Regions from separate parts of the Paraburkholderia gardini genome, predicted to be linked through region 1. Evidence: predicted binding sites of a transcription regulator. Region 1 holds the regulator's gene; each other region holds the start of a gene.

Region 1 (10,785 bases):
CCCGGTCTTTATCCACCGATGGGCGGTGGACTTAATTCGCAATAATCCGTCTCAATGGGAAGCGGTATGTTGCCGGTCCGTGACGCTCATCGGGAGTCAAGCTTGAACATTCGTAAATTTGTCGGCGCAACGAGTCGTGACGCGCTGCGTCTCGTTCGTGAAGCACTGGGCTCCGATGCAGTCGTCCTGTCGAACCGTACGATCGAAGACGGCACGGTCGAAATCGTCGCACTCGCCGATCGCGATCTCGCCGCGATTTCTCCCGCGCAGCAAGCCGCCGATGACTTCGGTTCCGGAGTGTCGTTCGGCGCTGGCAATAGTGGTAACGGCAACTTCGGCACCGGACTGAATGGCGGCGCGGGATATTCTGGCGCGAACCCCGGTTCCGGCACGGGCAGCAACACCACGATGAGCACCGGCTTTGGCGGCGCGCCGGCTTCGTACCCGTCTTCGGCGATGCCGTCGATGGCCGTGAATCCATACGCGAGCGCCATGCCGGATGTCTTTTCCTCGGTGTTCGGCGCGAGTCCGGAAGCCGGCACGGAGCGCGCGGCGACGCCGGCCGGCGAAACCGGATCGAACGACAGCAGCACGCTGGCAGGCAACGCCGGCGGCACCACGTCCAGCACCCGCACGACCGATGACGCACGCATCGAGATCCGTTCCGAAGCGCGGCTCGAAAGCCGTCCGGACACGCGCGCCGGCAGTCGCGCTTCAGGCCGCCCGGAAAACCGCATCGACGCACGTCCGGACATGCCGACGCCACCGTCGGTCATGACGCCGCTGCCGGCAATCGCCGAGGCGCCGGGCCGTCCGCGCACGATGGTCGAAACGAACCCCTGGCTGATCGATCACGCGCGCCGCATCGCGGCGACGGATGTCGCGCACACCGCGAAGTCGGTGATGACGCCGGCCACCGCGATGGCGCGCGGTCTGGGCGCGCCGGTCGACACGCTGGCCGCAATCGACGATCCGGGCACGCCCGACTGGGCGCGCGAAGCCGCCGACCTCGCGGCACGCCGCGCCGCGCCGCGCGCCGCACCGGCGAAAGCCGCCGCGAAGGGCGGCGTGAACTCGCTTGCCGGTCTGTCTCCGGGCGCGGCAGCGGCCGTGACCGACGGCATCAAGGCGCGCATGGAGCAGATCGTCAACGAAACCGTGATGAGCGAGCTCGCATCGCTGCGCGGCATGATGGAAGAGCAGTTCACCGGCCTCTTGTGGGCCGACCGTCAGCGTCGCAGCCCGACGCATGCCGCGCTGACCCGGCATCTGTTCGCAGCCGGTTTCTCGGCGCAGCTCGTGAAGATGATGGTCGAGAACCTGCCGGCGGTCGAAAACATGGACGCGGGCATGGAATGGGTGCATTCGGTGCTCGGGGCGAACCTGCCCGTGATCGAAAACGAAGACGCGCTGATGGAGCGCGGCGGCGTGTTCGCGCTGACGGGGCCGACGGGCGTCGGCAAGACGACCACGACGGCGAAGCTCGCGGCGCGCTGCGTGATGCGCTTCGGCGCAAGCAAGGTGGCGCTGCTGACGACCGACAGCTACCGGATCGGCGGCCACGAGCAACTGCGCATTTTCGGCAAGATCCTCGGCGTCTCGGTACATGCGGTGAAAGACGGCGCGGACCTGCAACTCGCGCTGAGCGAACTGCGCAACAAGCACATCGTGCTGATCGACACGATCGGCATGAGCCAGCGCGACCGCTCGGTGTCGGACCAGATCGCGATGCTGTGCGGCACGGGCCAGCCGGTGCAACGTTTGCTGCTGCTGAACGCAACGAGCCACGGCGACACACTCAACGAAGTGGTGCAGGCCTACCAGAAGTCGCCGGATAACCAGGCGCTCGCCGGCTGCATCCTCACGAAGCTCGATGAAGCGACGAATCTCGGCAGCGTGCTCGACACGGTGATTCGCTACAAGCTGCCGGTGCACTACGTGTCGACCGGCCAGAAGGTGCCGGAGAACCTCTACGTCGCGACGAAGAAATTCCTGATCAAAAGTGCGTTCTGCATTCCGCGCGACGGCTCGCCGTTCGTGCCGCAGGACGACGATATCCCCGCGCTGCTCTCGGCACTGTCGGCGCGTTCGACGGCCGATCTGCACGAGGTTCGCTTTGGATAAGTTCGTGCTCGATCAGGCGGAAGGCTTGCGTCGTCTGCTCAACCGGTCCGGTTCGCGCGTGGTCGCTGTTACGGGCGGCTCGTCCGGCGTCGGTTGCACGACCGCGGTGGTGAATCTCGCGGCCGCGCTCGCGGAGCTTGGCCGCGACGTGCTGGTGATCGACGAGCGTTTTGGCAAGAACTCGGTGAACGGCATGCTCGGCGGCGTGCGCGGCGCGGGCAACTTCACGGCGGTCGTGCGCGGCGAGATGGCGCTCGCGCAGGCCGTCGGCCGCCACGAGCTTGGCTTTGGCGTACTCGTCGCTTCGCGCGGCAATCGCGAGGGCTGCACGCCGGAACAGCTGGCGCTGCTGCTCGCCGGACCGGCTGACATCGTGCTGATCGACGCGGAACTCGACCACGACGGGGCGCTGTCGTCGCTCGCGATGCAGGCCAACGACGTGCTGATCGTCACGCGCATCGACGCCCAGGCGATCACCGACGCGTATGCGTGCATGAAGCGTCTGCATTTCGCGCACGCGATCCCGCAGTTCCGCGTGCTGGTGAATCGCGTCCAGAGCGCGGCGGATGCGCACAGTGCGTTTGAAAATCTGGCGGGCGTCGCGGGGCGGTATCTGACTGTCGCGCTGGAAGAAGCAGGATGTGTGACCGCTGACCCGCGCATGACGCGGGCCGTGGAGTTGTCGCGCTGCGTCGTCGATGCGTTTCCGTCGACACCGGCTGCGCGCGACTTCCGGCAGGTCGCCGGAGAACTGCAGTACTGGCCGATGCGGCCAGCGATGTCGTCACGGACGCCCGGGGTGGCTTCCGCGACAGTAACAGCGGCGAAACACGCCGACCAACCGTCTGCGCAGCACGCCTGAGAGGCGAAGCGCGGAGACAAGGGGAGCACGATGTACAACGCTCAGGGAAAGATCTCCCAGGCCGACGTCCTGGCAAAATACGCACCGCTGGTGCGGCGCCTCGGCCTGCAGCTCGTCGCCAAGATGCCGGCGAGCGTGGATCTCGACGACCTGATCCAGGCCGGCATGATCGGCCTGCTGGATGCGGCGAGCCGGTACAAGGAAGATCAGGGCGCGCAGTTCGAAACGTACGCAAGCCAGCGGATTCGCGGCGCGATGCTCGACGAGCTGCGCAGCAACGACTGGCTGCCGCGCAGCCTGCGCCGCACTTCACGCGAGGTGGAAACGGCGGTGCACAAGGTGGAACAGCATCTGGGCCGCTCGGCGAGCGAGACCGAGATCGCCGATCACCTGAAAATGCCACTCGACGAATATCAGTCGATGCTGCAGGACCTGCATGGCAGCCAGCTGATCTACTACGAAGATTTCGACCGTTCCGCCGACGATGAGCCGTTTCTCGACCGTTACTGCGTCGACCATTCGGACCCGCTGTCGGCGCTGCTCGACGACAGTCTGCGCTCGGCGCTGGTCGAAGCGATCGACCGCCTGCCGGAACGCGAGAAGCTGCTGATGTCGCTGTATTACGAGCGCGGGCTGAACCTGCGGGAGATTGGCGCGGTGATGGAAGTCAGCGAATCGCGCGTGTGCCAGTTGCACAGCCAGGCGGTTGCGCGGCTGCGCACGCGGTTGCGGGAAATGGCGTGGGCGGGAGCGGAGGCGGGCTGATATCAGCCGGTTTCGCGATATCTCCACCCATCGCAGAAAAAGCAACGCGGCGCACCAGGCGCCGCGTTGCTTTTTGTGTCAGGGATTCAGGAAGCGAAACGGTCCGCGTGACCGGGCTTAAAGCCCGTTATTCGCCGGAATCCGTCCGTCCGGGCCGTAGAACCCGACGCGTTCGGTGGTGACCGCGACGTTGAGCGCTTCGAGCGCGCGCTGGTTGTAGTCCATCCGCGTGCGAATCAGCGAACCGTTCAGGGTGTTCGAGCGGCGCGCGCGTTCGGCGGCTTTTTGCAGCAGCGACCATTGCGCGGCCAGTCGCGCATCGCCGTCCGCGGCCAGCTCCATCCCCGGCCAGCCGGCCGGATAGCCGAGCTCAGCCAGTTGCGCATCGCGCAATTGTTCCAGCGTGGAGAGTTTGCCGACCAGTTCGGTTTTCTTTTCGACGATCGGCGGGAGCGTTTCGAGCGGCTCAACGGCAGTGAGCGCCTTTTCTTCCAGGGCGAGAACCGAGGCAAAGGCTTCGACGGTCGAATATTCGTCGATGACAGTAGAAAGCAGGGCGTCTTTCATCACAACTCGCTAGACACGCTGGCCCGCGCGTTGCATGCGGACCCAGTTTGACAAATGCCGCCCGGCACGAGGCGCACCATGCACCGGTGCGTCAATCAGTTGCCGGTCGACGGGCTCTTCTTCTGCAACAGGTTGCGTGCCGTTTCCAGCACGCCATCAGCAATCTTGCCGGTATCGATCTTCAGCGAACCGTCCTTGATCGCCTGACGGATCGATTCGACGCTTGCCGTATCGATGTCGGCCGAGCCAGTGGAGGCGAGGCTGTGCAGATGCGCGGCCAGTCCCGACAGGCTGACGCTCGCGTCGCCCGACGCGCTGCCTGCCGCACTGCTGCTGGCTGCTGCACCGGCGGCCGTTGCGCCCGCGCTCGCCGGAGCGGCGTCGCCGCCTTGCTGCGCACGCTGCGCGGCGTCTTTCAACGTCGGCAGACCTGAATTGGATGTGGAATCGACTTTCACGATTGGCTTCCTGAACGATTTGAGTCTAATAACGGCATTCACGAATCGAAACTTTAGCTCAATCGATACCGCCCGCTTCCGGTCTTCTTCCTGTGCGCACAGTGCTCGCGGCGCCCCGGTGTTCCGTCATCCCGCCCCAGAAAACTAGAGCTGGATCTCGACGGTGCCACCGTTCTTCACAATTCCCTGGATCACCTGGCCACTGGCCGTCTTCACCCGCACCGACTGGCCGGGCGCTGCGTTGTTCATCGCGCTGCCTTCCGCCGAAATCGCAAAACCCTGCCCTTGCGCGACCACTTTCACGGTCTGGCCGATCGTCACCGACGACGCGCTCTTCAGCATGTCCAGGCGCAGCGGCAGGCCGGCGGACACACGCATCGTGGTGGCCGAGCCGATGGCCTGCGACGGATCGGTCACGATCGATTGCGGCAACATCGTCAGATCGCCTTCACGGGCGACGAGGTCGGCGGCGGAAAGCGTCTCGCCGGGATTCATCGGGCGCGAGGCCACGTAATAGGTGGCGTGCACGGTAATGCGCGCCTGCATGTACATCGTCCACGGACGCTCGCCAGCACAGCGCACACCGACAGTCGTGCGGCCCCAGAGGCGCGTGCCGGTCGGCATGAACGGCTCGAACGTCGCGCAGGCGGCGAGCCCGCGCGGAAACACCGGCGCAATCGTGATCTCGACCTTGCCCGGCAGGCCGACGACCTGCTGCTGCAGGAACGCGAGCGCGGCGCGGCGGACCGCTTCGCCGTCCTGCTGGCCGGCGGGAACGGGTGGCGCGGCTTGTACGGCCTGAGTCGCCGCCTGCGTGGGCTGTGCAGCGACGGTCTGCAGCGCAGCGGACAGCACTGTCGGTTGCGAAGCGGGTACGCTGCGCGCCGCTGCATGAGCGCCCATCGCGCGCGTCGTGTTGCCGGCACTGGTGCCCAGTTGCGGCGGCTCGCCGCGCGATGCGAGCGTGTCGAATTGTGCCGCGGCATCGCTGGCGGGCGGGTTCGCCGCGACCGGCCGCACCGGCTCGGCCATGCGCACGGCCGGTTGCGAGGGCGCGATGATCACCGGCGTCACCTGGCGTTCGGCAGGCTGCATGCTGACGCGCATCATGCCCGGAGCCGGCGCCTCGCCCGCGCCGGGAATGACAATCGCACCATCCGCGTGGGCTGCGTTGGCGAACCGGTCGATGTTGTTGCGATCGTTCGGCGACGCGCGGCCGGCTGTGTCCATCGCCGCGCGCTGCATGGCAGCCGTTGGCGCCGGCGCATTCATGCGCCCGGCCATTGCCGCGAGCGCGCCCGGATTCGTCTCGGCGGGTCCCGCGATCACGATCGGTCCGCCGGCGTCCTCCGCGTAGGCGGACGAAGGCAGCGCCGCGCCGGCCGCGCCGACGGCGAGCGCGAGCCACGCCGCCAGCGTCCGTACGGTGCCCGCACTGGCGCGGCGCGCGGTGTGCGGGAGAGCGGAAGCGGACAGGGACATGGTGTTTCTCCATCGGAATGCACTGGTACGAATCGCATTCTAGAGAGCGGCCCTCTCTGGCAAACGTTGAATAGAGGCCCCCTTCCCCGGTTATTCGTCCGATTGCCGCCTGGCGCCGGCCCCTAAGATGCATCACATGCAAAAAGGCCTTCATGGTCGCCATCATCGTTCGCTGCGCCTCGCGCAAAGCGCACATCGGCCGATCAGGAAGCCCCGGACCGTCATGGGGAAAGATCAATGCTGGACAAACTCGATGCCGAATTCGCTTTTGGCCGCCAGGCGCTCGATGTGCGCGCCTACCGTCAGGAGCTGCTGTCTTCGAATATCGCCAACTCCGACACGCCCGGCTACAAGGCACGCGATGTCGATTTTTCGTCGGCGCTTGCCGGCGCGCTGAAAAAGAGCGGCGGCGCCGTTCAGGGCGCGTCGAACAGTTCGACGCTCGCCATGACGCAACCCGCCGGTGTGACGAGCGGCATGTCGATGGTGTCGACGCAGCCAGGACACCTGCCGGGCAAGCAGACCCTTCAGGCCACCGGCGGCCCGACCGACGACTTCGGCACGGTCGCATACCGCATTCCGGCGCAACCGTCGCTCGATGGCAATACCGTCGATCTCGACACGGAGCGCGTGAACTTCGCCGACAACTCGCTGCACTTCGAGTCGGGCATGACCGTGTTGTCGCAACAGATCAAGACCATGCTCTCGGCGATCACGTCGGGTTCGTAAGCAGGCACGCAGGAATATCACGCATCACCGCATCTGATTTGAGTACCGCCAGAAACCACACGCTACGGGATTAATAGCCGGACACCGGCAAGAGAGGTCGAGAAGCCATGCCTTCCCTGATGAATATTTTCAATGTCGCCGGTTCGGCGATGTCCGCGCAGTCGCAGCGGCTCAACGTCACGGCGTCGAACCTGGCGAACGCGGACAGCACCACCGGTCCCGACGGCCAGCCGTACAAGGCCAAGCAGGTCGTGTTCGGCGTCAGCCCGATCGCGGGCGGCGCACGCACGAGCTCCGGCCAGCAGATCGGCGGCGTCCAGGTGACGGGCGTCATCGACGATCCGACGCCGATGAAAACGTCGTACGAACCGGGTAACCCGGCCGCGAATGCAGACGGCTACGTCACGTTGCCGAACGTCGATCCGGTGCAGGAAATGGTCAACATGATTTCGGCCTCGCGCTCGTATCAGGCCAACGTCGAAACACTGAATACCGCGAAGCAGCTGATGCTGAAAACGCTAACGATCGGAACCTGAGGAGTATTTCCTTGACCACCAACACCTCTATCGGTAACAACGGCCCGGCCATATCGCAGACGTTGCTCGATACGATGAACGGCACGGCCAGTTCGTCCTCCAGCTCCAGCTCGACCTCGAGCGCGACAAGCGGCTCGGATCTGCAGAACACGTTCCTGCAACTGCTCATCGCGCAGATGAAGAACCAGGACCCGACGAATCCGATGGACAGCTCGCAGATGACTTCGCAGCTGGCCCAGATCAACACGGTGACGGGCATCAGCCAGCTGAACACGTCGCTCACGTCGCTCTCGACGCAACTGACCGCGGGCCAGCAGACGCAGGCCGCGAACCTGATCGGCTCGACGGTGCTCGCCCCGGGCAACACGTTCCAGGTGGCAAGCGGCAAGGCGACCGGCTTCGGCGTCACGCTCGCGAACGACGCGTCCGACCTGCAGATCGTCGTCAAGAACTCGGCCGGCACGATCGTCAACACGCTCGACCTCGGCAAGCAGTCGGCGGGCACGGTGCCGGTGGGCTGGACACCGGTCGACAAGTCAGGCAACGCGCTGCCGGACGGCACCTACACGATTACCGCGACCGGCACGGTCGGCGGCAAGGCCGCGACGGCGACGACGCTGTCCGCCGGCACGGTTCAAGGCGTGATCAAACAGACGGACGGCACGGCGGGCCTCGTGCTGTCGACGGGCAGCACGGTCGGACTGACCGACATCGCCGCCATCATCTAACTGCATCCAGATACTTCAGATACGGAGAATGTCATGGGTTATCAGCAAGGCTTGAGCGGGCTGGCTGGCGCGTCGAGCGACCTCGATGTGATCGGCAACAATATCGCCAACGCGAACACGGTGGGTTTCAAGCAGGGCTCGGCGCAGTTCGCCGACATGTACGCGAATTCGGTGGCAACCGCGGTGAACACGCAGATCGGTATCGGTTCGCGTCTCGCCTCGGTGCAGCAACAGTTTTCGCAAGGCACGATCAACACGACGAATCAGGCGCTCGACGTCGCGATCAACGGCAACGGCTTCTTCCAGATGTCGAACAACGGCTCGCTGACGTATTCGCGTAACGGCGTGTTCCAGCTCGACAAGAACGGCTTCATCATCAACGCCGACGGCCTGCAACTGATGGGTTACGCGGCCAACGCGAACGGCATCATCAACTCGGCGAACACGGTGCCGCTGAAGGTGCCGACCGCGAACATCCCGCCGACGACGACCAGCACCATCACGGCTGGCCTCAATCTGAACGCGCAGGATCCGCTGGTGCTCGGTACGCCAGGCGTGGCGCTCGGCGGCACCAACACGGGTACGGTGACCAGCAGCGGCGCGGCGATCACCAATACCGCCGCCGGCACGAACGCCAACACCTATCAGATCACGTTCACGAGCGCGACGACGTATGACGTCTACGTCAATGGCAGCGCGACGCCTTCGGTCACGGGCGCAACTTACACGGACGGCTCGCCGATCACGCTCGGGACCGGTGAGACGGTGACGCTCGCGGGTGTCCCGGCAGTCAATGACACGGTTACCGTGTCGCCGACGTCCGTCCCGTTCGACCAGACCGACAGCACGACCTACAGCTATCCGACGTCGGTGCCGGTGTACGACTCGCTCGGCGGCGCGCAGCAGGTCAACATGTACTTCGTGAAGACGGCAGCAGGCTCGTGGGACGTATACGCGGGCGTGTCGACCGGCACGGCGAGCAAGATCGGCACGGCGACCTTCGACAGCTCGGGCAATCTGGTGAGCACCACCGACAATGCGGGCAACCCGACTGCCACGCCGCTGGCATTCGATTTCTCGATCCCGACCACCGACGGTTCAGCCACACCGCAAAGCCTGCAGCTGCGTATCGGCGGCACCACGCAGTTCGGCAGCAAGGACGGCACGAACTCGCTCGACCAGGACGGTTTCGCCGCCGGCACGCTGACCAATTTCACGATCGGCCAGGACGGCACGCTGACGGGTAACTACTCGAACGGCCAGACGGCCGCGCTCGGCCAGATCGTGCTCGCGAACTTCGCGAACCAGAACGGTCTCGTCGATCTCGGCAACAACCAGTACGGAGCGACGGCCGCTTCGGGCGTCGCGCAGATCTCGACGCCGGGCAGCACGAATCACGGCACGCTGCAGGGCGGCGCGGTGGAAAACTCGAACGTCGATCTGACAAGCGAGCTGGTGGACCTGATCACGGCGCAGCGCAACTACCAGGCGAACGCGCAGACGATCAAGACCCAGCAGGCCGTCGATAACACGTTGATCAACCTGTAAGCGCAGCACGCACCGACACCATCATGGACCGGCTCATATATACCGCGATGTCGGGCGCCACCCAGGCGCTCGAACAGCAGGCACTGGTCGCGAACAACCTCGCGAACACGTCGACAACGGGTTTTCGCGCGCAGCTCGCGACCTTCCGGGCCGTGCCGATGGCGTTCGGCGACGGCAGCACCGTCAACAACGATACGACCCGCACCTTCGTGCTGTCGTCGACGCCGGGCGCGGATTACACGCCCGGCCCGATCCAGCAGACCGGCAACCCGCTCGACGTCGCGATTCAGGGTCCGGGCTGGCTGTCGGTGCTGACGCCCGACGGCAACGAGGCGTACACGCGCGCAGGCAACCTGCACGTCGACGAGAACGGCCAGATCGTGACCGCGACCAACCTGCCGGTGGTCGGCAACGGCGGCCCGCTGTCGGTGCCGCCGGGTTCGGAGGTGACCATCGGCAAGGACGGCACGATCTCCGCGCTGACCCCGGGGGATCCGCCGACGTCGATCGCGCTCATCGACCAGCTGAAGCTCGTGAACCCGGAGCCGGGCACGCTCACGCGCGGCGATGACGGCCTCTTTCATACCACCGACGGCAACCCCGCCGACGCCGATCCGAACGTGGTGGTCGCGGCAGGCTCGCTCGAAGGCAGCAACGTGAACCCGGTTGCAGCAATGGTCTCGATGATCACCAACGCGCGTCAGTTCCAGATGCAGACGAAGATGATCGAGTCCGCCGACCAGAATGACCAGTCGGCCAACAAGCTGCTCGACTTCAGTTAATACAGACTGCGGGCCCGCCTGCACTCAGGAGAAGAATCACCGTGAACCGCTCACTCTATATCGCTGCAACCGGCATGAATGCGCAGCAGGCGCAGATGGACGTGATCTCGAACAATCTCGCGAACGTCAGCACGAACGGCTTCAAGGGCTCGCGCGCGGTGTTCGAGGATCTGCTGTATCAGACCACCCGCCAGCCGGGCGCGA
Region 2 (10,785 bases), on a different contig from region 1:
TTCGGCCGTCGCGCAGAAGCAGCCCGTGATGCCGACGGGGTCGAGGTTCCCGGGCTTGCGAAATTCGACTGCGATGCCGGCGTCAGCCCACGCGAGTTCGCGCAGCGTCTCCCACGCGACGGCCTGCACCGGAAGGTTGCGCTCCAGCAGATAACGATGCGCTGCCGCGGGCACATCGCTCAACGTCGCGACTTCCTCGACGGTGGTCGACATCTTGCGTGCTTCATCGACAAAACGCGCGACGAGGTCATCCGGCATGGGCGGCCGCGGACCTTCGGGATGGCGCGCGAGATAGTCCGCGACGGCTTCGCGTTCGGACGCGGCAGGTTCGGCTGGACGGCCCTGCGCTGCGCGTATGCGAGCCAGAATGTTGCGACGGGCAACCGGTGTGTCCATGTGCAATCCTCGTGACGATGACCATGACCTTGCGGTATCGGGAGAATTATACCGGCCGCCCCTCGCGCGAACACCTGGCCGGATGGCCGTGTTCGCGCACGTCGACGTTGCGTTACTTCGCGGCGTCTTCCTCGGGCGATTCGATGCCGAACACCTGGCGCAGATAGGCGAGATAGGCCCTGTCTTCGCACATGTTCTTGCCCGGCGAATCGGAGAGTTTCGCGACGGGCTGACCATTGCAGCGGACCATCTTGATCACGATCTGCAGCGGGTTATAGCCGAGATCGTTGGTGAGGTTCGTGCCGACGCCGAACGCGAGCTTGCAACGCCCGCGGAACCGTTCATACAGCTGGAGCACCTTCGGAATATCGAGCGCATCGGAGAACACGAGAACTTTCGTGCGCGGGTCGCAGCGGTTCGCCTCGTAGTGCTTCAGCAGGCGTTCGCCCCAGTCGAACGGATCGCCCGAATCGTGGCGCGCCCCGTCGAACAGCTTGCAGAAGTACATATCGAAGTCGCGCAGGAACGCCTGCATGCCGTACACGTCAGAGAGCGCAATACCCAGATCGCCGCGATATTCCTTCGCCCACATCTCAAAGCCGAAGATCTGCGAATCGCGCAGTCGCGGCCCCAGCGCCTGACAGGCCTGCAGGTACTCATGCGCCATCGTGCCGAGCGGCGTCAGGCCATGCTTGAGTGCGTAGAACACGTTGCTCGTGCCCGCGAACTGCTCGCCGAGACCGTCCTTCAGCGTGAGGATCACCTCTTCATGCCACTGCTTCGAGAAGCGGCGCCGCGTGCCGTAATCCGCGATCTTGCATTCGGAGAATTCCGGACGCGCGCCCAGCAGCTGGATCTTCTCGCGCAGACGCTCGCGCCCTTCCGTGTAATCCGGCTTTTGCTGCGTGTTGCGGAAATACACCTCGTTGACGATCGCGAGCATCGGAATCTCGAAGAGGATCGTATGCAGCCAGGGTCCCTTGATTTCGATGTCGATCTCGCCGTTTCCCTTCTCCGATGGCTTGATCGAAATGTATTTTTCGCTCAGATGGAAAAGCGCGAGAAACTCGATGAAGTCGCCCTTGATGAAACGCATGCGGCGCAGGTAATCGAGCTCGTCGTCGGTGAAATGCAGATGGCAGAGCTGACGGACCTCATCGCGGATTTCGTCGATATACGGCACAAGATCGATGTTCGGCGTCCGGCAGCGAAATCTGTATTCCGCATTCGCAGCGGGAAAATGATGCAGAACGACCTGCATCATCGTGAACTTGTACAGATCAGTATCGAGCAGCGAATTAATAATCATGTTGTGCAAGCCGGACTGCCAATAATCGGAGATGGCCGCAGGAGGCACCTCGTAACCCGGATGCCCCGAACGGACCGACCTGTCGCATGTTACCCGAATGCGCGCCGCCACACGGGCCGAAGGGCCTCTGCCGGATGGCCAGCGTCCGGCCGCCAGGGTGGGCTCGCGCCAGCAACAGCCGCCGCGCTCCATAAACTAATCACGAAACGATATAAACCCCCATTGACCGCCAGCCTATACGGCTCTTGACCTTACGCTACAATAGCGGTTTTGGCGTTTCGCCTCCCCAGATACCGCATGCAGGAGCTGCCTGAATGACTCACGTTGTGACCGAAAGCTGCATCAAGTGCCGCTATACCGACTGCGTCGATGTGTGCCCGGTGGACTGCTTTCGCGAAGGTCCCAACTTCCTCGCGATCGATCCCGATGAGTGCATCGACTGTGCTGTTTGCGTCGCCGAATGCCCGGTGAACGCGATCTATGCCGAAGAAGACGTGCCGGGCGACCAGCAGGATTTCATCCCCCTGAACGCCGATCTCGCGAAGGGCTGGCCGAGCATCACGAAGACCAAAACGCCGCTGCCGGAAGCCGACGACTTCAAGGACGTGAAAGAAAAGCTGGCGATGCTCGAGCGTTGAGCGGCGCGGGTCTGCGCCCCGGAGCGCCGCGCGCCACGTGCAGCGGAAGCACAATCGGGGTGAGCAAAAGCTATTGACAGGCCCTGAAGCACCCCATACAATTTCGCTTCTCTGCTGTTGTTGTTCCCCGATAGCTCAGTTGGTAGAGCGCCGGACTGTTAATCCGTAGGTCCCTGGTTCGAGCCCAGGTCGGGGAGCCAAGAAATTGCAAAGGCCCGTTAGCCATAACGGGCTTTTTTACGTAAAGTAGCACCGCAGCAGCAAGTTGCATTGTTGTTCCCCGATAGCTCAGTTGGTAGAGCGCCGGACTGTTAATCCGTAGGTCCCTGGTTCGAGCCCAGGTCGGGGAGCCAGAATTCGAAGGCCCGCATTTTTGCGGGCCTTTTTGTTTTCTGTTTCTGCACTCCTCTTTTGCCTTCCGTGCTTTACGCAGCCACCGGTTGCGTAAAGCCGGAACGATCAGCCCTGCGCATTCCCCCCGAGCCATACCACCGTCAGCGACCGCACGCCCTGCGCGCCGCGGATCAGCACGCCTTCGATATCCGCCGTCGCCGACGGGCCGGTCACGAGCACCGCGTAGCGCGCATCGCGAAAATCCGGCCGACGGTAGACGTCCTGCAAGCCATCGACGATCCGCGTCGGGTCGAGCAGCACGACGAGATGCTGCGCCAGATAGCCCAGCGCGTTCACCACGTACTCTTTCTCGCTGAACCAGACCGAGCCGGTTTCCGCGACGCCGAAGCGCGCCCTCACGACGCCCACGTCGACGTCCTCCAGCGAAGCCGGCGGCGTGTCCGGGTTCATCGCACGCGTGCCCTGCACTTCGGACGTTGCGCTGCAAATCACTGCGTCGGCGCCGAAACGCGCGTCGAGCAGCGCGCGCACGTCCGCGGCCGTTGCCGCCTCGACGCAGGTTCCACCCATCAAGCCAAGCGCCGCGATGAAACGCTCGCGCAGGTCGCCGCCGGGCGAAGCGAACAGCGGCACATCGGGTCGCGGCCGACCCGCGGGCTGCGCCGCGCGCACCCTCGCGAGGAAATCGTCACGCGTTGCCATCACGGCCTCCGCGATTCTTTTTGTACCACTCGTGGAAAGTCATGGCCGGCGCGTCCGGCAATTCGCGTTGCCGGCCCCAGATGTTGAGCGGGTTATACAGCACGAAATTCGGCAGGCGCTTCAGCGCGCCGCCCAGCGACGCGATCGTCGCGCGATACAGCGTCGGGCTCGCGAGGAGCCGCCCCGCCATTTTCAGCACTTCCTTCTTCACCAACGGCACTTCGTGGCGCACCGCGATCACTTCGCGCCACTTGTAGATCTGCTCGTGGATATTGATCTTCACCGGACACACGTTCGTGCAGCTGCCATTCAGTGTCGACGCGAACGGCAGCGCGCTATAGCGCTTCAGGTCGAACGTCGGGTTGATGATCGCGCCGATCGGCCCCGAATACGTGCCGCCATACGAGAGCCCGCCGCTGCGCCGGTACACCGGACACGTATTCATGCAGGCGCCGCAGCGGATGCACTTGAGCGAGTACCAGAAGTCCTCCATCGCGAGCCGCTCGATACGGCCGTGGTCGACGAGGATGAAATGCATCTCCGTGCCGGGCCGCGGTGCGCGAAAGTGCGACGTGTACTGCGTGATCGGCGAGCCCAGTGCACTGCGCGAGAGCATCCGCACGAATACGCCAAGATCGGCAATCCGCGGAATGATTTTCTCGATGCCGATCGAAGCGATATGCAGCGGCGGCACATTGGCCGACAGGTCCGCATTGCCCTCGTTCGTGCAGACGACCACTGTGCCCGTCTCCGCAATCGCGAAATTGCAGCCGGTCATGCCGGCGGTCTTCTCGCGCACGAAATACGGGCGCGTGTCCATGCGCTGGCTTTCGGCGAGATAGTGAATGTCGCTGTTCTTCGGATCGGTGCCGATCGTGCGGCCGAACAGTTCCGCCACGTCGCCGCGCAGCTTGTGGACCGCCGGCACGACCATGTGGCTCGGGTCCTGGTGATCGAGTTGCTGGATGCGCTCGCCGAGATCCGTTTCCATCACCGTGATGCCGCGCGGCTCCAGATAGTCGCGCATCGCGCATTCGTCGGTGAGCATCGACTTGCTCTTGACGAGCGCCGTCATGCCACGCTCCGACATGAGCCGGTAGACGATCTCGTTGTGCTCTTCCGCGTTCGCCGCCCAGTGAACCACGACGCCGTTGGCCCCGGCCGCATCCGCGAACTGCTCGAGATACGACGACAGATGCGACAGTGCGTGTTCCTTGATGCCCGAGGCGAGTTCGCGCATCGTCTCCCATTCGGCGATGCCGTGCGCCTGCGCATCGCGCTTCTGGCGCAAATCCCACAACCGTTTGTCGTGAAACGCGACGTGATCCGCTTTCGCGATGAATTCGCCGGCCGCTTTCGCGTGATCGATACGCTTCATTCGCGTGCTCCGTTCAGCACCTGCGCGATATGGATGAAGCGGGCGTCCGCCTTCATCCGCTCGGCGCAGCCCTGTTGATGCATCAGACACGACATGTCGCCCGACACGATGTACTGCGCGCCCGCATCCAGATGATCGCGCACCTTGTCCTGCCCCATGCGGACCGAGACGGCCTCTTCGGTCACCGAGAACGTGCCGCCGAAACCGCAGCATTCGTCGGGTCGCGCGGGGCTCACGAACTCGATGCCCTTCACGCCCTGCAGCAGCGTGCGCGATTTCGAGAACGGCATGCCGGCGATCTCCGAAACCGATCCCTGATGCAGATGCCGCAACGCGCTGCAACTGTTGTGCAACCCGACGCGGTGCGGAAACTCCGCCCACGGAAATTCCCGCACGCCGACTACGTCATGCAGGAACTCGACAAGCTCCCAGGCACTGGCCCGCACCTTCGAGACTTCGCCAGTCTGCTCGATGGCGGTGAAATGCTCGCGCACGTGGTGAGTGCAGCTCGCCGACGGTCCGACGATGTAGTCGTAGCCCGCGAAATTGCGGGCGAACACGCGCTCGGTGCCGGCCGCGTCGACCTGCGCGCCGCTGTTGCCCATGGGCTGGCCGCAGCAGGTCTGGTCCTGCGGATAGTCGACGTCGATGCCGAAACGCTCTAGCAGTTCGAGCGTCGCAATGCCGACTTCCGGGTAGAACGCATCGATGAAACAGGGGATGAACAGCGCGACTTTCATGGGTAAACCAGACGGGTTATAGGGGACGTCGTGCGACGGCGATGCGGAATTCACACACCTGTCGTTATTGGTAAAGTTGGTCTGACCATCAAATATAAAAGGGACGCAAGGCGCTGTCAAACCTCGTCCGCACGCCGACCTGCCGGTATACGATGGCGGTTTTCTGATGGAATTGCGATGACACATACATTGTTGCGGGCGTCGTTCATGGCCGTGTCAGCGGCATGGCTGGCCGGGGTCGCGCCGCTCGCGCACAGCGAGGAAGTCGGGAGCGTCAATACGAACTTCCATCTGACGGGCTCCGATCGCGTGGTGGTCGAGGCGTATGACGATCCGGACGTGGCCGGCATCACCTGCTACGTGTCGCGGGCGCGCACGGGCGGCATCAAGGGGACGCTTGGCATCGCGGAAGATCCGACCGAGGCGTCGATTGCCTGCCGGCAGGTCGGCGCGATCCACTTCAACGGGCCGCTCAGGCAGCAGTCGGACGTGTTTTCCGAACGCATGTCGCTGGTCTTCAAGACGCTGCATGTGGTGCGGGTCGTCGATCCGAAGCGCAATACGCTCGTGTATCTGACGTACAGCGACCGCGTCGCCACGGGCAGCGCGAAAAACAGCGTCACAGCCGTACCGATGCCGGCCGGCACGACAATTCCGGTGAAGTAACAAGTCGGCCCATCGAATGGACGCTCGCGCTAGACTGATGGGTCCAGCTGGACTTTGCTCATGACTTCGACCGGTTCTTCCACCCGCTTTCGCGATTCCCCCCGCTACTGGCGCACGCCGCTCATCCCCGGTGCGGAGATGCTCACGGCCGAGTATTACGATCAGGCGTTCACGCCGCACTGGCACGACGCGTACGCGATTCCGGTGATCGAAGCGGGCGCGGAAACCTACCGTTATCGCGGGTCGACCCATGTCGCCGAGGCCGGCAGCGTGCCGGTCATCAATCCTGGCGAGCTGCACACTGGCTCCCGGGCCGTCGATGCGGGCTGGCGCTACCGCGTGATGTACGCGCCGGTCGACTTCCTCCAGAGAATCGCCGACGACCTCGCCGGCAGGCCGCAACCGTTGCCGTGGTTCGATCCAGGCGTGATTCGCGATCGCGATCTCGCGTACCGCCTGCGGCACGCGCATCAACTGATGGAAGCCGGCGACGACCTGCTCGCGGCCGAAACCGCGATGATCGACGCATTGTCGACGCTGCTCGCCCGCTACGGCAGCACGCAGCCCGAAACGCAAAGAATCGCGGCGAACGATCCGCGCGTCGCGAGGATGCAGGCACAACTGGGCGCCGACCTTGCGGCGCCGGTGCAACTGTCGGATCTGGCGGGCGCCGTCGGGTTGTCGCCCTTTCACGCCGCGCGGCTCTTCGCGCAGGCGACGGGCATGCCGCCCCACGCGTGGCGCAACCAGATCCGCCTGCAACGCGCGCTGGGACCCCTGCGGGCGGGTGCCTCGGTCGCGGACGTCGCCGCCGCCAGCGGCTTCGCCGACCAGAGCCATTTCACACGCCATTTCCGGCGCATGTTCGGCGTGCCGCCGGGGCGCTGGCAGTCGGCATAAGTGGCCCGGATGGCGTCCGGCACGCCTGCCCCCTTGCTCAACGCGGCCTGGAACCCGGAACGCCACCCGTAGCAAGAACGTACAAGCCCATTTCGCCCAGGACGACTACGCTCCGTGTTCAAAGGAGAAGTCAGATTGAGCCAGTCCAGCCATTTCAGTGAATTCGTCGCGGGGGCCCGCGACACGATCCCCATGATGGTCGGCGCCGCGCCGTTCGGCGTCATTTTCGGCACGCTCGTCACATCGGGGCCGCTGCACCTGTGGCATGGGCAGCTGATGTCGCTCGCCGTGTTCGCCGGGTCGGCGCAGTTCATCGCGGTCGGTCTCATGGCGGGCAATGCGAGCTTCATCGTGCTGTGGGCGACGACGTTCGTCGTGAACCTGCGCCACGTCCTCTACAGCGCGACGCTCGCACCGTACGTCGCGCACCTGCCGCTGCGCTGGCGCGTCGTGCTCGGCGGCCTGCTCACCGACGAAGTGTTCGCCGTCGCGTGGACGCACTACCGGCGTCACGCGCCAGGCGAGATCGGCCCATGGCATTTCCTGGGCTCCGGCGTCTCGATGTACGTCAACTGGCAAATCTGGACGCTCGCGGGCCTGCTGTTCGGCGCGGCGTTTCCCGGCCTGCAGTCCCTCGGGCTCGATTTCGCGATGGTCGCGACGTTCATCGCGATCGTCGTGCCGCAGCTCATCGCGTTCCGCTACATCGCCGCGGCCGCGACCGCGGGCGCGCTCGCCTTTTTCTGGCAGGGCTGGCCGTACAAGCTCGGTCTGCTCGGCGCCGTGATCGCGGGTGTCGCGATCGGCGTGGCGCTGTCGCGGCCGGAAATGCAGCGCGCGCGCCGACGCACCGCGGAGGCCTCGCAATGAGCTACGTCCTGGTCATTCTCGGCATGGCGCTGATCACCTGGCTCATTCGCACGACGGTTTTCATCGTCGGCGACCGGCTGGTGTTTCCGCCGCTCGTGCGCACCGCGCTCGGGTTCGTGCCGGTCACCGTCCTGACCGCCATCATCGTGCCGATGGCGGTGTCGCCTCATGGCGGCGGCGCGGAACTGACATGGCGCAATCCGCAACTGGTCGGCGCACTGGCTGCCGTCCTGGTGAGCGCGCTCACGCGCCGGCCGCTCCTGACGATCGCTGTCGGGCTGGCCGTCTTCTTTTTGTGGCAAGGCGTCGTGCTGAGGTAGCGCCGGCGGCGCGGGCAGTTTCCACGGCCGGGCGCGGGCTGGCTCTTCCCGCCAGCCCGCATCGCTTTTATAACGCCAGTTCCACAGCACTCGCCCGGAGCCCACCTGCGCACCGGGGCCAGACCGCCCCGCCTTGTCTCGTGGCCTTCCTCCATCAATCCGGCTCAAGTTTTGGCGACGTCCGCCGATAAACAGTCGACGTCCCCTTGCCGGACCGGCGCGATCGCCGGTTTCGCCAGAAAACAGGGACCAGCCGCGCAATGTGTCTGGCGGATCGCCCATCGGCGGGCCGCCGGCGACGCCAGACAGACGCAGCGCGGGACGACCACTCGGGACAGAAAGCTATGGGTCACATCACCCTTTCACTGAAAGACGAAACCATTGCGTCATTGCGCAAGGATTTCGACGCGTTTCTGCGCGTATCGCTGAAGCTCGATCCGCAGTTCGCGACGCCTTCGTTCGAGGATTTTCTGCGCGCCAAGCTGCTGGACAATATGGTCCCGCTGACGGAGCACGCGGTGCAGCGCATGTTGCAGGGCGGCCAGTACGCATGGGCCAAGCGCACACTCGACAAGGAATTCCCCGACGTCGTCGCGATCCTGATGCGTCAGGCGAACGAGTTCGGCTTCGGCTTCGCGGCGCGCTCCGAATGGACGCCCGAAGAGCTGGCGAAGCAGTGCCGCGACTGGGCGGCGGCCATCGTCACCGAAGCACAGGGCGACCCGACGCTGGTCGATCCGCTCGCCGCGCAGATCAAGTCGGCGGCGCAGGACATCCAGGCGCTCGAAGAGATAATGCAGACGCCCGCGTGGCGGCTCGCGGAATCGCTGCGCCAGCGCGTGTACGAAGCGAAGATCGGCTGCGAAACGAGCGTCGGCAGCATGGCGCGTGAAAAGCTGGGCGAACTGCGCGGACTGCTGCGGCTCGGCATTTCGCACGGCTCGTTCCAGAAGCAGGAAGCGCAGCAGATCATGGAATACCTGCGCCTCCTGAAGCCGGATATCTTCGTCGAAGAACCGTACGACATGTTCACGCGGCTCGCCGCGTGGCTGCGCAATATCTTCACCCCGCCGCCGCGCACCCAGCAACGGCAGTCGCGCTAAGCGTGACCGCGGTCGGAGCGCCCGTAACTGAGCCGCCGCTGAGCCGTCACTGCGCCGCTGCAGGCCCGCGTCGATCACACGCCCGCGGCGCTGGGCGCATCGCTCAATCCCACATCTTTCTCAGCTTCGCCGCGATCTCGATCTTCGCGTGGGCCGCTGCCGCAAGCCCGGCGGCCGTCGGCGCGGCGGGCACCGGCACATGCGGCCATGCGTGCGCGTCGAAGAGCGGCAGCAGATGCGCCGGAATGAACCGCGTACGCTGCGCCCACACGTGACGGTCGCCGAGTTGCGTCTGGTTGTGCACGTAGAAGCGCTGCGGCACGACGATATGCAGGTCCTCCTTTGCACGCGTCATCGCGACATAGAGCAGGCGCCGTTCTTCATCGAGTTCGGTGTCGTTGCCCGTCGCGAGATCCGACGGAATGCAGCCGTCGACGCCGTTCAGCACGAACACGTTGCGCCACTCCTGCCCTTTCGCAGAATGGATCGTCGACAGGATTAAATAGTCTTCGTCGATCAGCGGCACGCCCGATTCATCGCTGGTGGCGTCGGGCGGATCGAGCGTCAGCTCGGTCAGAAAGCGCTCGCGCGACGCATAGGTGCCCGCGATGCTTTCCATCTGCAGCAGATCGCCCTGACGGATCGAAGCATCTTCGTGATTGCGCTCCAGATGCGGCTCGTACCAGCGGCGGATCAACTCGAACTCCGCCGGCCAGGCCGACTGGCGCCCACACAACTGCGACATCAGTTCGACGAACGGTTGCCAGTCTTGCGCCGCGCGGGCCGGCGGCGTGAACGACGCCAGCGCGCCCGCTGTGTGCTGCGCACCGCGATACAGGCCGACGGCTGTGTCCGTGTCTTCCGGCGGCGTCGCGCCAGCGCGTTCGGCGACCTGATCGAGCACGCGCGCGGCCGTTGCCGGCCCGATGCCCGGCATTAACTGGACGACGCGAAAACCCGCCACCCGGTCGCGCGGATTTTCCGCCCAGCGCAATACGGCGAGGACGTCCTTCACATGGACCGAATCGAGGAATTTGAGGCCGCCGAACTTGACGAACGGAATGTTGCGCCGGGTCAGTTCGATCTCGAGCGTCGCGCTGTGATGGGCGGCCCTGAACAGGATGGCCTGCGATTTCAGCTTCATGCCGTCCTCGCGCGCCTCCAGCACTTTCTCGACCACATAACGCGCCTGATCGACTTCATCGGCGACGGTGACAAGACGCGGACGTTGCGCCGATGCGCGATCGGTCCACAGGTTCTTCGTGAAGCGCTCGGCCGCGAGATCGATGACGGCGTTCGATGCGGCAAGAATCGGCTGTGTCGAACGATAGTTGCGCTCGAGCGTGACCTGTTTCGCCGGCGGATCGAAGTGCGCCGGGAAATCGAGGATGTTGCGCACCGTCGCGCCG
Region 3 (9,195 bases), on a different contig from region 1:
GTCAGATCGGCATCGATGGTGCCAAGCGAAGGCAGCGACAGCGTGAGTCGCGTGCGCCACGGATACGGCTCGTCGCCTTCCGCGCCGCCGCCGCTGCGTTGCCATTCGTCGCCGTCCTGTTCGATAGTCCAGTCGAGCCGCGCGCCCGGCCATGCCTCGCCGGTCCAGCGAAACTGCCCGGTCGCCAGCAGATCGAGTTGCTGGCGCACGAGTGGAATCGTCGCGGGATGAATCGATGCGGCGAGTTGCTGCGATGTAGTGGCTGAATTCGCGCTGGACGCCGCGTCGCCCGGCGACGTATGCAGCAGCGAGCGCAGCGACTGCGAGGAATCCGGGAACGCGTCGTCGGCGGCGAGTTCGAGCGCGACAAAGCGGGCCGCCTGCATCTGCGAAGCGTCGGGCCCGCCGCGTGACGTGGCCGCGCTGCCGTTCGGGTTCAGCGTGGCGGCCGTCGCGCGGGCCTGGGCGGCGGCGCCAGACGCCCACGGCTGCGCTGCAGCATTGGCGTCCGTGCTCCAGTCGAGCGGAAGCTGGGCGGCCGCGTCGGCGAGCCGGTTCTGCGGTTCGCCGGCAAGCGACGCGGGCGTGCGCTGCCCCGAGAGCCACTGCGCAAGATGCGATTCGTAGAAAAGACCGCTTTCGGCGACCGTGCGCTGAAGCGCCGCGACGAGCGCGGCAACCGGCAACGGTGATGCGACCACGCTCGCCGCGGCTGCGCCCGTCGCGGCGGCGGCGCCTGTATTCGCCGCGGCCCCGCCGGCCGCAGCCGATCCCGAGCCCGTCGCTGCCGGCGTATCGAACAGCGGCAAGAGCATGCCTTCGATGGCGACGTCGATCGCGGGCGCGGCGGCCCACACCGGCATCTGGCCGACGACAGCGGGTGTCGCGTCGCCGCCCGAGCGGGCGATCGCGTCGAGCGTGAGGGCGACAGCGGATAGCGCGGTCTGCGCGGAAGCTTGAGGAGTAGCGGGTGCGGCGGGCAACGCGCCGCCAGGCGTAACCGGTGTCTCGACGGTAAGCGCGGAGGCGCCCGTCTGCGATGTGGCGGCGTCGGCCCGCGAGCCGATCGAAAGGAGGCTGTCGACGCGGCTTGCCAGCAGCGAAGCCACAGCCGTGTCGATTCCGTTCATGCCGGTTCCTCTCGCGCGCCCCTGGCGCGTGGTCATCGGCGGCCATGCGCCCCGACGACGGTACGGGTCGATAAAAGCGCGCTCAGCGCGCCTGGTAAAGTTCCTTCAGCACGCTGGCCGGGCAGGTCGCGGCGAACAGCGCCGACAGTTTTGCCATGCGCGGGTTCGCGAGATCGCGGATCGTGGCGTCGTCGGCGAGGATGCGGCGGATCAGCTCGAATTTACGCGAGCGCTCAGCATCGTCGAGCTTCACGCCTTCTTCTGCGTGCTTCAGCCCGTCAACAAGCCGACGATATTCTTCCTGCAACACCACGAGGTCATTCCAGAGCGCGTGGCGCGCCGCCGTCAACATCCGGTTGGAAATCGCTGCGATCGCCTCGTAGCGGGCGAAATATTCTGCGTTCGATGTCATCTCATGCTTTCAGCGGACGACTGTGTCGCCATCCGCGCGATCTCCGGGGCAATCCCGATCCAGGCTTCTTCGAGCGTGGCCAGCAAGCCGTCGACTTCGACGAGCATGGCTTCGCTCTGCTTGATATTCGCGTCGAGTAAACGTCGCGCCATGTACGTGTACAGCCCGTCGAGCCGCTCCGCGATTTCGCCGCCGGCTTCCAGATTGAGCGACTGCTGCAATCCGCTGCCGATGATCTCGATCGCCTTGCCGATCGCCTCCCCACGCGCCGCGACATTGCCCTGCTGCAGGTGCATGCGGGCCTGCGCGATTGCCTGGCGCGCCCCCTGGTACAGCATGACGATCAGGCGGTGCGGGCTCGCGCCCATCACCCCCGTTTCGACGCCGACACGCGCATAGGCATTGGCTCCAGCCTGTCCTGGGGAAAACATCGGCGCTCCTCCTGTGTGATGCAGATTGCGGATAGCTGGCGGATTGTCACGAAGCGTCGCCGCCCGCAATCCGTCATCCCTGTAACCGGGTTATCGGATTACACGCGTAAAGCTTTAGCCCACAGGGGACCGGGAGATGGCTCAAACAGCGGTTTGCATGATGTCGTTGTAGGCCGAAACCAGCTTGTTACGGACCTGCAGGCCGAACTGGAAGCCCAGATTGGCTTTTTGCATGTCGACCATCACATCGTTCAGCGAAACGTTCGGCGCACCGATTTCGAAGGCATGCGCCTCGCTGATCGAGCTCTGCTGGTCGCTGCTGATCTTGTCGATCGACGCCTTCAGCGCCGCGGCGAAGTTACCGGGCGTGGCCGCGCCGGACCCGGAAGCAGCCGGGGCGGTGCCACCGGCTGCCTGCGCGGCCATCGACTGCATCTGCTGTAGCGCCGACAAAAGTGGGCTCACGGGCAATGTCATGTTCTCTCCAGAAGAAGGAAAACCGGCGTGCCTGGGCGTGCCGATCTGGAATGAAGCATAGCAGCGGCCCTTTTGCCACAGACGCGAAAGTAGGGGGGAAACCCGGCTCTATTCGGCCAATCAGGTTGCATGCCGGTGGGGATAATCCCTAACGTGAAAGTGTCTGCCCCTGCGCCCGTCAAGCCCGACGCGGCGGGCCGGAGCAGGACTCAAGGCATCCCGGAGATACCCGACGCATGGATTCGTCAGCCAACTCTTTGATCAACCCCGACGCCCGCATGGGCCTCGCTGGCGCACAGGCCGGAGCCGGCGGCGCGGGCCAGGCAGGCGCCGCGGACCTCGGTGGCGGTCTGGGCGGCAATTTTTCGCAGCGCCTGCCGTTCCCGACCTCGCTCTCGCAGATGCGCGGCAATCCGCGCGCGCCGCTGATCTTCGCGGTCGCGCTGCTGATCGCCATCGTCGCGGGCCTCGTGATGTGGTCGCAGGCGCCGGACTACAAGGTGCTCTACAGCAATCTGTCCGACCGCGATGGCGGCGCGATCATCAACGCGCTCCAGACGGCGAACATCCCCTACAAGTTCAGCGAAACCGGCGGCGCGATCCTCGTGCCGGCCGAGCAGGTCCACGAAATGCGCCTGCGCCTCGCCTCGCAGGGCCTGCCGAAGGGCGGCTCGGTGGGCTTCGAACTGATGGACAACCAGAAATTCGGCATCAGCCAGTTCGCCGAACAGGTCAATTACCAGCGCGCCCTTGAAGGCGAGCTTGAGCAGACCATCGAATCGATCTCGTCGGTGAAGTCTTCACGGGTGCATCTGGCGATTCCGAAACCTTCCGTGTTCGTGCGCGATCACGAGGCGCCATCGGCTTCGGTGCTCGTCAACCTGTATCCGGGTCGCATGCTCGACGAAGGCCAGGTCGTGGCGATCACGCATATGGTGTCGTCGGCGGTGCCGGACCTGCCGGTGCGCAACGTGACGATTGTCGACCAGGACGGCAACCTGCTCACGCAGCCCGCCTCCGGCACCGGCCTCGACGCGACGCAGCTCAAGTACGTCCAGCAGATCGAGCGCAACACGCAGCAGCGCATCGACGCGATCCTCGCGCCGCTGTTCGGCTCCGGCAACGCGCATTCGCAGGTCAGCGCCGACGTCGACTTCTCGAAGGTCGAACAGACCTCCGAGAACTACGGCCCGAACGGCAACCCGCAGCAGGCCGCCGTGCGCAGCCAGCAGTCGAGCACGGCGACGGAAATGACCCAGAGCGGCGCGTCGGGCGTGCCGGGGGCGCTGTCGAACCAGCCGCCGCAGCCGGCGTCCGCGCCGATCACCGCGAGCGCGAACGCCGCAAGCGGCGTGACGACGACACCGATCAGCGATCACAAGGACACCACGACCAACTACGAGCTCGACAAGACCGTGCGCCACTACGAGCAGCCGATGGGCAGCGTGAAGCGCCTGTCGGTGGCGGTGGTGGTCAACTATCTGCGCAGCGTCGACGCGAAGGGCCACGTCACGATGCAGCCGCTAACCGCCGACAGGCTCGATCAGGTGAACCAGCTGGTGAAGGACGCGATGGGTTACGACGCGAAGCGCGGCGACTCGGTGAACGTCGTGAACAGCGCGTTCCTGACGGAAATCGATCCGAACGCGAACCTGCCGTGGTGGCGTACGCCGGATATGATCGCGCTCGCGAAGCAGATCGCGACGTACGCAGGAATCGGTCTGGTGGCACTCGTGCTGTACTTCATGATGGTGCGTCCGGCGCTGCGCCGCGCGTTCCCACCGCCGGAGCCGGTCGTCGCCTCTCTGCCCTCGCAGGACGAGCCGATGCTGCTCGACGGCCTGCCGGTGCAGGAAAAGACCGTCGTGACCGAAGAGGACGAGGAATCCAGCATGCTCACGTCCGAACACGAGAAACGCAGATATGAACGCCACCTGGATTACGCTCGCAACATCGCGCGCCAGGACCCGAAAATCGTAGCAACCGTTGTCAAGAGCTGGGTGTCCGATGAGCGCTGAAGGCGTAGTGAAGAGCGCCCTCCTGCTGATGTCGATCGGCGAGGAAGAGGCTGCGCAGGTGTTCAGGTTCCTCGGACCGCGCGAGGTGCAAAAGATTGGCGTCGCGATGGCGTCGCTGAAAAACATCACGCGCGAACAGATCGACGAGGTGCTGCAGGAGTTCGCCAAAGAAGCAGAACAGCACACCGCGCTGTCGCTCGATTCGAGCGAGTACATCCGCTCGGTGCTGACCAAGGCGCTCGGCGACGACAAGGCCGGCGCGATCATCGACCGGATCCTGCAGGGCAGCGACACGAGCGGTATCGAAGGCCTCAAATGGATGGATTCGTCCGCCGTGGCCGAACTCATCAAGAACGAGCATCCGCAGATCATCGCGACGATCCTCGTCCACCTGGACCGCGATCAGGCGTCGGAAATCGTCGCGTGCTTCACGGAGCGCCTGCGCAACGACGTGCTGCTGCGGATCGCGACGCTCGACGGCATCCAGCCGACCGCGCTGCGCGAACTCGACGACGTGCTGACGGGCCTGCTCTCGGGCAGCGACAACCTGAAGCGCAGCCCGATGGGCGGCATCCGCACGGCGGCGGAAATTCTCAACTTCATGTCGGCCAACCACGAGGAAGGCGTGCTGGAAAACGTGCGCCAGTACGACGCGGAGCTCGCGGAGAAGATCATCGACCAGATGTTCGTCTTCGAAAACCTGCTCGACCTCGAAGACCGCGCGATCCAGCTGCTGCTCAAGGAAGTCGAGTCCGAATCGCTCATCATCTCGCTCAAGGGCGCGCCGCCCGCGCTGCGCCAGAAGTTCCTGTCGAACATGTCGCAACGTGCCGCGGAACTGCTCGCGGAAGACCTCGATGCACGCGGTCCGGTGCGCGTCTCGGACGTCGAAACGCAGCAGCGCCGCATCCTGCAGGTCGTGCGCAACCTGGCGGAAAGCGGTCAGATCGTGATCGGCGGCAAGGCGGAAGATGCTTATGTCTGATCAGGATCCCATGCGCAAGGAAAGCCTCTCGGCCTACCAGCGCTGGGAGATGGCCTCGTTCGACCCGGTGCCGGAACCGGAACCGGTCGACGACGGCGCCTTCGAAGCCGAACTGCAGCGCCTGCGCGACGCCGCCCATGCACACGGCGTCGCATCGGGCCATGTCGCCGGCCAGGCGCTCGGCTATCAGGCCGGCTACGAACAGGGCTATGCGCAGGGTCTCGAACAGGGCCGCGTCGAATCGCACGCGGAAGCCGTGCGCCTCACGGCAATCGCCGACACGTTCAACGCCGCCCTCGCCGGCGCGCGCGGCGAAATCGCCGATACCCTCGTCGCGCTTGCGCTCGACATCGCGCAGCAAGTCGTGCGCCAGCACGTGCAACACGACCCGGCCGCGCTGATCGCCGCCGCCCGCGAAGTGCTGGCGATGGAACCCGCGCTCGTCGGCGCGCCGAGCCTGATCGTGAGCCCGGCGGATCTGCCGGTGGTCGAGGCGTATCTGCTCGAGGAACTTCAGACGCGCGGCTGGACCGTGCGCACCGATCCTTCGGTGGAACGCGGCGGCTGCCGTGCGCACGCGAACACGGGCGAAGTCGATGCCGGTATCGGCACCCGCTGGGAACGCGTCGCGGCGGCGTTGGGCAAGGTCAGCACATGGTAAAGCCGACGCTCGCCGAGATCGAATCCAGCGATCTGACGGAGCTCGAACGCGAGCTCGCGCTGGCGTCGTTCGGCGCGCCCGAATCGAAACGCGCCGCGGTGACTGCGCCCGCTGCGGGCGCCAGGACCGCGGCGAGCCGCGCTCCGCGTGCCGCCGCTCCGGCCGCGCCCGCGTTCGTGCCGGACCCGGCGCTTGCGGAGAACCCGCATTTCCAGGCCTGGCGCGCCCAGCTCGACAGCCTGCGCGCCCGCAACGCGATCGCGCGACCGCTGCGCGCCTGCGGTCGTCTTACCCGCGCCGCCGGTCTCGTGCTCGAAGCAGTCGGATTGCGCCTGTCGGTGGGTTCGGAAGTGATGATCGAGCTGCCTGCCGGCAGCCCGATCGCGTTCGCCGAAGCGGAAGTTGTCGGTTTTGCCGCCGACAAGCTGTTCCTGATGCCGACCACCGAAGTCCACGGCCTGTTGCCTGGCGCGCGCGTCTATCCGCTCGAAAGCGCGCCGATCGCCGATCCGATGGCGGGCGCGAAGCGTCTGCCGGTCGGCTGGGAGCTGCTCGGGCGGGTCGTCGATGCGTCGGGCCGTCCGCTCGACAGTCTCGGCCCGCTTGGCGCGGCGAACGACGCGCCGCTGTCCGCGCCGTCGATCAACCCGCTGAATCGCGAGCCGATTCACAAGGTGCTGGACGTCGGCGTGCGCGCGATCAATGCGCTCCTGACCGTCGGACGCGGCCAGCGCATGGGGCTCTTCGCCGGCTCGGGCGTCGGTAAATCGGTGCTGCTCGGCCAGATGGCGCGCTACACGAGCGCCGAAGTGATCGTGATCGGCCTGATCGGCGAACGCGGCCGCGAAGTGAAGGAATTCATCGAACAGATTCTCGGCGACGAAGGGCGCGCGCGTTCCGTCGTCGTCGCCGCGCCGGCCGACGTTTCGCCGCTGCTGCGGATGCAGGGCGCCGCCTACGCGACCTCGCTCGCCGAATATTTCCGCGATCAGGGCAAGCACGTGCTGCTGCTGATGGATTCGCTCACCCGTTACGCGATGGCGCAGCGCGAGATCGCGCTGGCGGTCGGCGAACCGCCGGCGACCAAGGGTTATCCGCCTTCGGTGTTCGCGAAGCTGCCGTCGCTCGTCGAGCGCACCGGCAACGGCCCGGAAGGCGGCGGTTCGATTACCGCGTTCTATACCGTGCTGACCGAAGGCGACGACCAGCAGGACCCGATCGCCGATTCCGCGCGCGCGATTCTCGACGGCCACATCGTGCTGTCGCGCCAGCTCGCCGAGTCCGGCCACTATCCGGCGATCGATATCGAAGCGTCGATCAGCCGCGCGATGACCGCGCTGATCGACGACGCGCATCTCGATCGCACCCGTCTTTTCAAGCAGATGCTTTCGCGCTACCAGCGCAACCGCGATCTGATCAACGTCGGCGCTTATTCGAGCGGGCGCGACCAGGTCCTCGACCGGGCCATCGCGCTGTATCCGCGCATGGAAGCGTTTCTGCAACAGGGTTATCGCGAAAGCGCCGGCTTCGAGCCGAGTCTTGCGATGCTCGACGCACTGTTCGAATAGGGAGAACGTCGATGTCGAAACATTTTCCGATCAAGACGCTGATTGGTCTCGCGCAGGACGACGTCGACGCCGCCGCGCAACGGCTTGGCCGCGTGCAGCGCGAACGCGGCGAGGTCGAGGCGCAGCTCGACTCACTCGTGCAGTATCGCGACGAATATCACCGTCGTTTCACAGCGACGGCGCAATCTGGCATGCCTGCCGGCAACATGCGCAATTTTCAGGCGTTCATCGACACGCTCGACGCCGCGATCGCGCAGCAGCGCGGGCTGCTCGCCACCGCGACCGCACGCGTCGAGGCGGCGAAGCCCGACTGGCAGCGCCAGAAGCAGAAACTCGGTTCCTACGAAGTCCTGAAGGCGCGCGGCGACGCCGCCGAGGCAACGCAGAGCGCGCGCCGCGAACAACGCGACGCCGACGAACACGCAGCACGCATTCTCCGGATGCGCGTGGAAGGCGCCTGACGCCCACGCACCCTGACTGACACGAACACACGGGATCACGCATGACGTCACTCTCACTCCTCAATTCGTTGATCGGCGCGACCACTGGCGCGGCATCGGGCGGATCGTCGTCCGCGTCGGGCGGCAGCACGCCGCCGTTCTCGCAGACGCTGCAGCAGAGCATCGACTCGCAGAACAGCGCGGCGAAGGCGCCGGTCAGCCAGCCGTCATCGCAATCGTCCCAGTCATCGCAATCGTCGTCATCGTCGGGTTCGACGACGGCTTCGGCGGGTTCGTCATCGTCCGCATCGTCTTCGACGTCGGGCGTGCATGACACGTCGACGCCGGCGAATGCATCGAAGGACAGCAGCACGAGCGCGACCGACGGCAAGCAGGACACGGACAGCACGACGAAGGCCGACGCCTCTTCGACGGACCACCAGACCACGGCGGCCAGCGGGAAGGGCAAGCCCACCGGCGCGGGCACGAAGTCGCACCAGCACGCGGGCGCATCGGACACACCGGCAACGGCCGCCGCCCTGGCGGCAGCAGCCGCTGCGGCAGCGGCGGACGCGCAGGCACAGGCGAGCGCCGCGATGGACGCAGCGGCGTCGAAAGCTGCGGATGCGCTTCCGGCCGACGGCACTGCTGCGACGACGACTGCTGCTGCGAGCACGCTGGCGTCGAGCGTGACGACCATTGGCAAGAAGCTCGCATCGCTCGATCCCAAGTCCGTGCAGGACGCATTGCAGGCGGCGCTTTCCGCGCTGGCCAACGGTCAGGGTGCGATTGCCGCGCCGGCCACGAAGACGGGCGCGGGCGCGGCTGGCACGGGTTCGGCCACCGACGCCGATGCTGGCACGCGTGGCGTGGGCAAGGGTCTGGCGGCGGGGGCATCGTTTGCCGGCGGCGGCAAGGGCGCGAAGGGTGAAGGCGCGAAACAGGGTGTGGCGAACGCTGCGACGGCTGCGACGCCGGACGCGCTGGCGGCGCGCAATGCCGCTGAAGCGACGGCGGCTGCGGGCGCGGGGAACGCACAGGACAGCTTTGCCGCGCTGAAGAGTACGGCTGAC

Evidence for each region. The regulator FliA, encoded in region 1, starts transcription of late flagellar genes. The targets are predictions, from matches to a motif close to CTAAAGTTTNNNNNNNNNNNGCCGNTA.
Region 2: a site for FliA is predicted at 8,437-8,463, ahead of LPA37_RS07850 (DUF4088 family protein). Genes of this name have one in related genera too.
Region 3: a site for FliA is predicted at 2,065-2,091, ahead of fliS (flagellar export chaperone FliS). Genes of this name have one in related genera too.

Annotation. Positions count from the first base shown of each region.
Region 1 covers NZ_CAJQZB010000041.1:25,416-36,200, forward strand. The annotation lists gene flhF (flagellar biosynthesis protein FlhF) at 103-2,124, shown strand; gene LPA37_RS23295 (MinD/ParA family ATP-binding protein) at 2,117-2,986, shown strand; gene LPA37_RS23300 (RNA polymerase sigma factor FliA) at 3,017-3,751, shown strand; gene LPA37_RS23305 (flagella synthesis protein FlgN) at 3,869-4,318, opposite strand; gene flgM (flagellar biosynthesis anti-sigma factor FlgM) at 4,414-4,776, opposite strand; gene flgA (flagellar basal body P-ring formation chaperone FlgA) at 4,921-6,258, opposite strand; gene flgB (flagellar basal body rod protein FlgB) at 6,496-6,987, shown strand; gene flgC (flagellar basal body rod protein FlgC) at 7,095-7,523, shown strand; gene flgD (flagellar hook assembly protein FlgD) at 7,535-8,251, shown strand; gene LPA37_RS23335 (flagellar hook protein FlgE) at 8,285-9,799, shown strand; gene flgF (flagellar basal-body rod protein FlgF) at 9,823-10,581, shown strand; gene flgG (flagellar basal-body rod protein FlgG) at 10,623-10,785, shown strand, end outside.
Region 2 covers NZ_CAJQZB010000007.1:118,664-129,448, forward strand. The annotation lists gene LPA37_RS07790 (LutC/YkgG family protein) at 1-396, opposite strand, end outside; gene pncB (nicotinate phosphoribosyltransferase) at 509-1,705, opposite strand; gene fdxA (ferredoxin FdxA) at 2,020-2,343, shown strand; tRNA gene LPA37_RS07805 (tRNA-Asn) at 2,468-2,543, shown strand; tRNA gene LPA37_RS07810 (tRNA-Asn) at 2,621-2,696, shown strand; gene LPA37_RS07815 (LutC/YkgG family protein) at 2,803-3,399, opposite strand; gene LPA37_RS07820 (lactate utilization protein B) at 3,386-4,777, opposite strand; gene LPA37_RS07825 ((Fe-S)-binding protein) at 4,774-5,517, opposite strand; gene LPA37_RS07830 (CreA family protein) at 5,695-6,183, shown strand; gene LPA37_RS07835 (AraC family transcriptional regulator) at 6,244-7,083, shown strand; gene LPA37_RS07840 (AzlC family ABC transporter permease) at 7,276-7,953, shown strand; gene LPA37_RS07845 (AzlD domain-containing protein) at 7,950-8,273, shown strand; gene LPA37_RS07850 (DUF4088 family protein) at 8,618-9,376, shown strand; gene LPA37_RS07855 (ATP-dependent helicase) at 9,480-10,785, opposite strand, start outside.
Region 3 covers NZ_CAJQZB010000045.1:699-9,893, reverse strand. The annotation lists gene fliK (flagellar hook-length control protein FliK) at 1-1,130, opposite strand, end outside; gene LPA37_RS24305 (flagellar protein FliT) at 1,213-1,542, opposite strand; gene fliS (flagellar export chaperone FliS) at 1,539-1,973, opposite strand; gene fliE (flagellar hook-basal body complex protein FliE) at 2,115-2,450, opposite strand; gene fliF (flagellar basal-body MS-ring/collar protein FliF) at 2,687-4,468, shown strand; gene fliG (flagellar motor switch protein FliG) at 4,458-5,453, shown strand; gene fliH (flagellar assembly protein FliH) at 5,440-6,114, shown strand; gene fliI (flagellar protein export ATPase FliI) at 6,108-7,682, shown strand; gene fliJ (flagellar export protein FliJ) at 7,694-8,143, shown strand; gene LPA37_RS24265 (flagellar hook-length control protein FliK) at 8,185-9,195, shown strand, end outside.